Regions from separate parts of the Chryseobacterium sp. AG844 genome, predicted to be linked through region 1. Evidence: riboswitches for the same ligand, from Rfam matches in the RefSeq annotation. Region 1 holds a riboswitch; the other holds the start of a gene.

Region 1 (4,815 bases):
CGGATATTGAATGTGTTTTCTTACCTGCAGATATTTTCATGTATCTTCTGGAAGTAGATCCACAGTTGTCCTTCGTAATGCTTCAGAAAATTTCTTATGAATTAGGAGAATCTTCCAACACCATTACTTTCCTTGCACAGAAAACAGTAAGAGAAAGACTGGCAGAAATTCTGCTGCTTCTGGAACAGAAACTGGGCGTAGATCCTGAAGGTTTCATCAAGATCTCATTAACGAGAGAAGAAATTGCTAATATTATCGGTACTGCTACAGAAAGTGCCATCCGTCTGATCTCAGAATTCAAACAGGATAGTCTGATTGAAGTGGACGGAAGAAATATCAAGATTCTAAATCACGACAAACTCATGAAACTCGGTCACGTAGTTTTATAAATCATACAAAAACTTAAGTCGGCTCAAGGCCGACTTTTTAACTTTTAAAAATAGATAAATTATGTCTGTTCACTCTGAAATTAAAAAAGTTACGACTGAAACCTTGCGTAAAATGAAATTCGACAAGGAGAAAATAACAATGCTTACAGCCTATGATTTTACCACTGCCAAGATGGTAGATGCTGGTGGAGTAGATGCTATTTTAATTGGAGACTCTGCAGCGAATGTAATGGCTGGTTTTGAAACTACATTGCCTATTACGCTGGATCAAATGATCTATCATGCTCAAAGTGTGGTAAGAGGAACCGACAGAGCTTTGGTGGTAGCGGATTTACCTTTCGGAACTTATCAGAGTAATCCTGAAAAAGCATTGGAATCTGCGGTAAGAATGATGAAAGAAGGTGGAGCGCATGCTGTGAAAATTGAAGGTGGAAAAGAAATCTCCAAGTCAATCAAAAAAATTATCAATGCCGGAATTCCGGTAATGGGACATTTGGGATTAACACCACAGTCTATCTATAAATTTGGAACGTATAAAGTAAGAGCTAAAGAAGAAGCAGAAGCTGAAAAACTGATTGCTGATGCTCAGCTTCTGGAAGAGCTTGGCTGTTTTTCTATTGTGTTGGAAAAAATTCCTGCTGATTTAGCTAAGAAAGTAACTGAAAGCATCTCTATTCCAACCATTGGAATCGGTGCAGGTGCAGATTGCGACGGACAGGTTTTGGTGTATCATGATATGGTGGGAATGAACAAAGGTTTCAGCCCGAAATTCTTAAGAAGATATCTCGACCTTTACACAGAAATTACAGGAGCCGTTTCTCAATACGTGAAAGATGTGAAAAATGTAGAGTTTCCAAACGAAAACGAAAGCTATTAATCCATGCAGAACCAACAATCTATTCAGGGAATATTATCTATTGCAGCTTTGATTTGTCTGGCTGTGGGATGGTTTAATTTATTTTCCCCGGAAATCAATCATTTGCTTTCAAGAAAAGTATTTTATGTTCTGATAGGAGCAAGCTTTTTTATTCAGGCTCCACTGCTTACCAATAAGAATTTTGTCTATGCAATGTATGCTGCAGCGGCTATCTGTGTATTCGGAGCATTTATTCCGGAAGGCTCAAAACTTTCAGCTGTTAAAACGGTAGGCCTTCTGGCAGGGATTATCCTGTCATTATCCAACAGAAGAAGATAGACTGAACAAGTATGAAGGAGCAGATTATATATGAAGACAACCATCTTCTGGTGATTAATAAAAAGGTCGGTCAGCTTGTACAGGGCGATAAGACCGGCGATGAATCACTATTAGAATCCATCAAGAACTTTATAAAAATAAGAGATGCTAAGCCGGGAAATGTTTTTCTCGGCTTGGTTCATCGTATAGACCGTCCCACATCAGGGCTGGTGATCTATGCAAAAACTTCCAAAGCACTTTCCCGTTTGACACAGATGGTGAAAAACCGTGAAGTCAAAAAAACATATTGGGCAGTTGTTGGAAAAGAAATGATTCCGCAAAGCCAGAGACTGGTGCATTATTTAAAGAAAAACGAAAAAAATAATAAAGCCATTGTTTTTTCAAAAGCTACGGAAGGAGCCAAAGAAGCTATTCTTACCTATCATGTGATCAAAACATTAGACAATTATTTGTTGTTGGAAATTGACCTTGAAACAGGAAGACATCATCAGATCAGAGCTCAGTTATCCAAAACAGGAGTTCCGATTAAAGGTGATCTGAAATATGGAGCACCACGTTCCAACCCTGACGGAGGAATCAATCTTCACGCCAGAAAGCTGGAGTTTATTCACCCTGTTACCAAAGAAAATATTGAAATAACAGCTCCCGTGCCGCAGAATGATACGATCTGGAGAGCTTGTGAGGAATAACTAAAGATTTTTAGTTAATTAAAGGAAAACATAAACGTCCGTCTCAATTTTGAGATGGACTTTTTCTTTAATATCATTTCAGATTTTGCCCATTCTAAAAAAATGTCTAACTTCGTTCCCAACTTTAGGGGTGTCTGTTACCAACAGACTGAGACTTTACCCTTTGAACCTGATCTGGATCATACCAGCGTAGGGAAAAGTAGATGACTTTTGCTGTACATTCTATTGTACAATAATGGCCATTCCTAAAGTATATTTAATTTATTAGGAATGGAACTTATAATCAACCACACCCGAAAAACATTTGATGTACTTCCTGCAAACCTGGAAGCATTACTGGCTATTGAGTTACCCGGAAAGAAAAAAGGTATTGCTGTAGCGCTCAACAACCGAATTATTCCGCTGTCAGTCTGGGCGGAAACCATCCTCAACAATAACGATTCAGTGTTAATCATTACCGCCACTCAGGGCGGTTAATTCTCATATTTAATACCAATACTTATGGCTCACTCCATTACATGTTCGCCATTTCCGAACTCAAAGAAAATCTATGTTGAAGGAAAATTACACCCTATCAATGTAGCCATGCGTGAAATACAGCTTAGCCCCACAAAATTGACCAATGGCGGCTTTGAACATAATGCTCCGGTAACCATTTATGACACTTCGGGGCCTTATACCGATGAAAATGCAGTTATTGATATTCAGAAAGGGCTTCCAAGAATCAGAGAACAATGGATTCTGGATAGAAATGATGTGAATATCTTAGACGGAATTACATCTGAATACGGCAAAGCCCGTTTAGCCGATCCTCGTCTGGATGAACTAAGGTTTTCCTATGATCATAAACCCAAAGTGGCAAAGGATGGCAAAGAACTGACCCAGCTTTATTATGCCAAACAGGGAATCATTACCCCGGAAATGGAGTATGTTGCCATCAGAGAAAATCAAAGAATAGAGCAGCTTGAATCCGTATCAAAAGAAATGGCATTTCAGCATGCCGGACACAGCTTTGGAGCCAATACTCCGAAAGGTAAGATCACCCCGGAATTTGTAAGAGACGAAATTGCTGCCGGAAGAGCTATTATTCCCAATAACATCAACCACCCCGAAAGCGAACCTATGATTATCGGGAGAAATTTCCTGGTAAAGATCAATGCGAATATCGGAAACAGTGCCGTTTCATCCAGTATTGAAGAAGAAGTAGAAAAAGCAGTCTGGGCCTGCCGATGGGGAGCTGATACCATTATGGACCTTTCCACCGGTAAAAATATTCACGAAACAAGAGAATGGATCATCAGAAACAGTCCGGTTCCGATTGGTACCGTTCCAATCTATCAGGCATTGGAAAAAGTAAAAGGTGTTCCTGAAGATCTTACATGGGAAATCTTCAGAGATACGCTGATTGAACAGGCTGAACAGGGAGTTTCCTATTTTACCATCCACGCAGGCGTTTTGCTAAGATATATTCATCTGACAGCCAACAGAGTAACCGGAATTGTATCCAGAGGAGGATCAATTATGGCAAAATGGTGTTTATTCCATCATAAAGAAAGTTTTCTGTATACCCATTTTGAGGAGATCTGTGAAATCATGAAGAAGTACGACGTGGCTTTCTCTCTGGGAGACGGTCTTCGTCCGGGATCTATTGCAGATGCCAATGATGCAGCGCAGTTTGCAGAACTGGAAACTTTAGGTGAACTGACCAAAATTGCCTGGAAACATAATGTACAGGTAATGATTGAAGGTCCCGGGCACGTACCAATGCATATGATCAAAGAAAATATGGATAAACAGCTGAAGGAATGCCATGAAGCTCCATTTTATACCTTAGGCCCTTTAACCACGGATATTGCACCGGGTTATGATCATATTACTTCAGGGATCGGGGCTGCGATGATCGGATGGTTTGGCTGTGCCATGCTTTGCTATGTAACTCCAAAAGAACATTTGGGGCTTCCGAATAAGGATGATGTCAAAGTTGGAGTAATAACTTATAAACTGGCAGCGCATGCGGCAGATTTGGCAAAAGGTCATCCGGGCGCACAATACAGAGATAATGCATTAAGTAAGGCAAGGTTTGAATTCAGATGGGAAGATCAGTTCAATCTGTCATTAGACCCGGAAACAGCAAGAGCATATCATGATGAAACCCTTCCGGCAGAAGGAGCAAAAATTGCCCATTTCTGTTCAATGTGCGGACCAAAATTCTGCTCGATGAAAATTACCCAGGAGATCCGTGAATCTGCAGAAAAAGGGATGCTGGATAAATCACAGGAATTCATCGAAAAAGGAAAAGAAATTTATATATGATCCTCGTTATCACTCCTGAATTGATTGTTCCGAACGAAACTGATCTTATTAATCAGATGTTTCAGGAAGGTCTTGACCTGCTTCACATCCGTAAACCATGGATCAGTCGTAATGAAATGATTGATTTCCTCACTCAGATTGATGAAACCTTTCATTCACAGCTGGTTTTGCATACGTATTATGATCTTGGGAAGGAATTTACGATTTCAAGGTTTCATTTCAGGGAAAT
Region 2 (4,815 bases), on a different contig from region 1:
AAGCAACAACAGCAAAAGCAAAAACTCCGGCTAAAAAAAATGCAGCCAAAAGTTTGGAAGATCTTTTTGAAGATGCGCTGAAAGATATTTACTGGGCTGAAAAAGCACTGCTGAAAGCGCTGCCGGCAATGATGAAAAATGCAACCAGTGAAAAGCTTAAACAAGGCATTGATAAGCACATTACGGAAACAGAAGGCCATGTGGAAAGATTGGAAGAATGTTTTAAAGCATTAGGAAAAAAAGCCCAGGCAAAAAAATGTGATGCTATGCAGGGATTGCTGGATGAAGGAAAGAGCATTATGGAAGAGACAGAACCGGGAGCAGTAAGAGATGCGGGCATTATTGCAGCAGCGCAAAAAGTTGAACATTATGAAATTGCTACTTATGGAACACTGGCAGCATTCGCAAAAGTATTGAAGGAAGAAGAGTGTCTTAAAAACTTTTTAAGCACATTGGAAGAAGAAAAAAAATGTGATGAACTGCTTACAAAAGTTGCTGATACCAATCTTAACAGCAAAGCCATGTAAATACAATCTTTAAAAAGGAGACCTGAAAAAATCAGGTCTCCTTTTTTTATTGAAATCCGGAAAGGTTTAAAATGCAGCATTTTTATTCTGGTTGATTTTGTATCAGTTTTAGTATATTTGTGGATATTATTTGTATCAATTTGGTTTTTAATAATGAACTGTAATTGAATACCCAAACTGTTATACTGTAAAAGAAAACTGTATTCTGCCATTTATAAAGTTTAAAAATGCCCCAACTTAGCCTGTTCGAATCAGCAGATCTGTACGAATTTCCAAAAGACCTTCTGGAATACAGAGAACATTTCCTGAATCAGGAAGAAGCTGACCGCCTTAAAATTCATCTGCTTGAAACAGCTCCCTGGAAACAGCGTACCCAGAAAATGTACGATAAGATGGTTCTGACCCCACGCCTAACCGCCTGGTATGGAGATGAGAAAAATGCCTATCCTGCAGACAATGAACTCGATGCCCATCATTGGACACCCGAACTGTTTTCTTTAAAACAAAGAATAGAAGAAACATTTGGGTATCAGTTCAATTCCGTACTGTTGAACCTTTACAGAGATCATAACGATTCTGTTGCCTGGCATCGGGATAAGGAAAGCAGATATGGGAAACGTCCGGTGATTGCATCAGTGAGTCTGGGGCAGACCAGAAATTTTGATTTCAGGAAAAAAGACCATCATCAGAGTAAATACAGCCTGCCTCTTCCTCACGGATCATTATTGATTATGAAAGGAGACCTTCAGGAAAACTGGGAACATCGTATTGCCAAGTCTCTAACCTCTATGAAGGAGCGTATTAATCTTACATTTAGGTTGGTTAGTAAGTCGTAAAATATTTATTCATAATGTTTTATGAGTAGGCTATAAATGTTTTAATCTTTTTTTTGGCAGATAAATTGTTGCATTTATAAACAAAGTCATTGTTTGACTTCATTAATATCACCACTTAAAATTTATTATTATGAAAAATCTTGTAGTAACAATTTTTGCATTGGCTGCTTTAACGGCCTGCAAAAAAAACGAGCCGACAACCACGAGTCAATCTGAGGAAAGTACCACAATGTCTGCCCCTGCAGAATCAGGAATGACGGTAAGCGACTCCACCAAAATGTCAGACACCAAAGATCAGAAAAGTGCTCTCAGCGATCAGGACAAAAAGTTTGCAGATAATGCAGCCATAGGAGGACTGATGGAGGTAATGATGGGAAAACTGGCCGCGACAAACGCTGAAAACTCATTGGTAAAATCTTTGGGATCAATGATGCTAACCGATCATTCCAAAGCGAATGACGAGCTTAAGAATTGGGCATCAGGAATAGGGTATACCTTACCCACAAGTTTGGATGCCGAAAAGCAGAAGATGTATGATGACCTGAAAGCTAAGAAAGGTAAAGACTTTGACAAAAAATATACAGATCTAATGGTCAGTGATCATAAAGAAGATGTGGAAGCCTTCAAAAAAGAGGCATCTGAAGGAACAGAAGCTTCATTAAAATCTTTCGCAGCGAAAACCCTTCCGACACTTGAACATCATTTGCAGGAATCGGAAAAAGCTAAAAATGCAGTCAAATAATATTCAGTTTATATGACCTGCATCATAAATATGAACATAAAGTATTTAATAATTTTGATGTGATTAAATATTATTTTGTTCTTGATTATAGTAAGGCTCCTCTTTTGAAGAGGAGTTTTTTGATTATTCTTTCTTTTTATATTCTTCAATTTTCTTAAACTGTCTGTAAGAATCTTTCAGGATACGAAGCTGTTCAGATACAACCTCACTACTTTTTGGACTGAGATCACCAGTATCCAGAGCATTTTGATAAGCTTCAATAGCTGCTTTTTCGCCAAACACCACATTTTCTAATGTAGATTCAATCAGATTTCCCATGGTAAAAGAATTTTTAATGTCAATCCATGTTCTGTGAACAGCTCCTGCCATGGACGTTGAGTCCTCCGGAGTACCTTGCTTTTCTGTGATGAGGTTGATCAGTTCATTTTTCATGATTTTCGACTGCGAAATCATATGTTCATATTCATCTTTTACATCCGGATACATTTCCCAGACTTTTCCCTCAACTTTTTCAAAGCCTTCCTTCCTGTCGTTGGTAATGTGTAGTAAGTCATTAAGTACCGATATTTCCTGCTGATGATTCATAATATAATTTTTAAAGTGAGCTATAAAATTAAAACTTACCTGACGGACTCTTTATAATCCTGATCATATCTCAAAAATAATAGGCTAAAGTCCTTTCTTTTTTCAACAAAAAGCTGCACCTTTGCCCAACAATGGGGTGCTACAGATAACGGTGGCTGAGATGATACCCAGGAATATACTTCCACACCTGATCCGGATAACGCCGGCGTAGGGATTGCTTATTGATCATCTCATCATTTGATTTCTAATAATTAATATGATGCAGGACATTTTAAAACAAATTACCTTACCGGAATGGTTCGGAGTCTTATTTTCAGTAATCCAGGTTTTACTGGCCCGTAAAAACAATGTCAACAACTATCTTTTCGGAATTGCAGGTATTCTGCTTACACTCTATGTAATGCTAAATTCGAAGTTGTATGCTGAATTTACCTTAAATCTTTATTATCTGATCATGAGTATTTACGGATGGCTGTACTGGAAATTCGGGAAACAAAGATCCGAAATGGAAATCTCTGTTACCTCAACTGCAGAAAAATGGATTACCGGAGGAATTGTTCTGGGAACTTTTATCTTATTCTGGTTCTTCCTGACTCATTTTACCGACTCGGATGTTCCGGTCTGGGATTCTCTGGTGAGCGCCTTTGCCTGGGCCGGAATGTGGCTGATGGCAAGAAGAAAAATTGAAAACTGGGTAATACTGAATGTCAGTAATCTTATTTCAATCCCGCTAATGATTCATAAAGAATTATATCTCTATGCTGTTTTAACGTCGTTTTTATTTTTAGTGGCCATTTCAGGATATATAGAATGGCAGAAAATCATTAAATCCAAAGCTAATGCTGAGTATTAAAGAGATCAGGCAAGAACTTCAGGGCGCCTCTGTAATTTCTGATAAAGTAATGCAGCATATTCATGAGGAAGGACTGCTTAAGATCTGGGTTCCCCAAAAATATGGCGGACTCGGCTACCGTTTTGAAGAGGGGCTTAAAGCCTTATTTGGCTGGGCTGAAACCGATGGAAGTTTCGGCTGGATGCTGACACTCTGTGCCGGTGCCAATTACTTTTCCAGAAATATAAAACCTGAAATTGCTCAATCATTCTTTACACATTCTGAAACCTGCTTTGGAGGAAGCGGAATGGTTGGCGGGACGGCAGAAAAACAGGATGACAGCACGTATCTGATCAACGGTTCATGGAATTTTGCAACAGGAGCACCTCATTTGACTCATTTTACATTGAATGCCAGGGTTATGGAAAATGGTAAGGTTATAACGGATAAAGACGGCAATGAGATCATCCATTCATTCATCGTTCCTAAAGAGGAGGTTCATATTATCCCCAATTGGAGCTCTATGGGAATGAAAGCCAGCGGAACCTATTCTTTTGCCATTAAAAATGTCGTTGTCAGTGAAGATTACAGCTTTGTTTATGATACTTTTTTCACGAATGATATTCTGGACAGCATTCCGTTCCGGGTTTTTGCGGACTTAACACTGTTGGTCAATTATCTTGGAATCGCTTCTCATTTTATTGAAGAGGCAGAATGTATTCGTCCTGAAATCAATTTCAAACATTTTACTGAATCTGTTGAAAAACATTTGGAAAAGGTATTCAGCATAGCCGGAGAAATAGAACAAATACTCGGCGGTCACAAAGAGATTCCGGAGGATAAACAACACGTGATTCATCAGTATGGAGTAGAGCTGGTTCAAAAATTATCCCGTCAGATCCTTACTGTTTATACACAGCTGGGAATCCGGGCAACCGATACTGATTCTGCAGTGTACCAGATATTTTGCGATTATTTTACAGCGATTATGCATTCCAATTTCAGGCCTTCTGCAGATGATCTGGACTTTTCTTTCTGAGTTAAAGTTTCAGAAAATATTTCTTTTAATAAGTATTTTATGTGAATATTTTGTTAATAATGTTCTTTATTGAGGAAATTGTACAATAAATTTTAGTTATTTCACTATATTTGGACTAAACTAAAACCTGAAATAAGCCCAACATAACACCTGCTAAAATAAGAGCAACCAGATTACAAAAACATTATGAAAGACTTATTTTCACTCAACGGAAAGAGGAAGGATCATGTAATTATGTATTTTAAAAAAGAGAG

What was found. A riboswitch is a leader RNA that binds a small molecule or an ion and turns the genes downstream of it on or off. The one in region 1 is predicted to bind thiamine pyrophosphate.
Region 2: linked by a shared signal. The riboswitch ahead of pnuC (nicotinamide riboside transporter PnuC) and the one ahead of thiS (sulfur carrier protein ThiS) in region 1 are both predicted to bind thiamine pyrophosphate.

Annotation. Positions count from the first base shown of each region.
Region 1 covers NZ_QGTV01000009.1:109,277-114,091, reverse strand. The annotation lists gene DEU40_RS11145 (Crp/Fnr family transcriptional regulator) at 1-389, shown strand, start outside; gene panB (3-methyl-2-oxobutanoate hydroxymethyltransferase) at 451-1,266, shown strand; gene DEU40_RS11135 (hypothetical protein) at 1,270-1,584, shown strand; gene DEU40_RS11130 (RluA family pseudouridine synthase) at 1,596-2,273, shown strand; TPP riboswitch at 2,390-2,486, shown strand; gene thiS (sulfur carrier protein ThiS) at 2,544-2,750, shown strand; gene thiC (phosphomethylpyrimidine synthase ThiC) at 2,775-4,586, shown strand; gene DEU40_RS11115 (thiamine phosphate synthase) at 4,583-4,815, shown strand, end outside.
Region 2 covers NZ_QGTV01000003.1:216,852-221,666, forward strand. The annotation lists gene DEU40_RS04855 (ferritin-like domain-containing protein) at 1-527, shown strand, start outside; gene DEU40_RS04860 (alpha-ketoglutarate-dependent dioxygenase AlkB family protein) at 755-1,363, shown strand; gene DEU40_RS04865 (DUF4142 domain-containing protein) at 1,494-2,105, shown strand; gene DEU40_RS04870 (PA2169 family four-helix-bundle protein) at 2,229-2,690, opposite strand; TPP riboswitch at 2,813-2,921, shown strand; gene pnuC (nicotinamide riboside transporter PnuC) at 2,947-3,543, shown strand; gene DEU40_RS04880 (hypothetical protein) at 3,530-4,561, shown strand.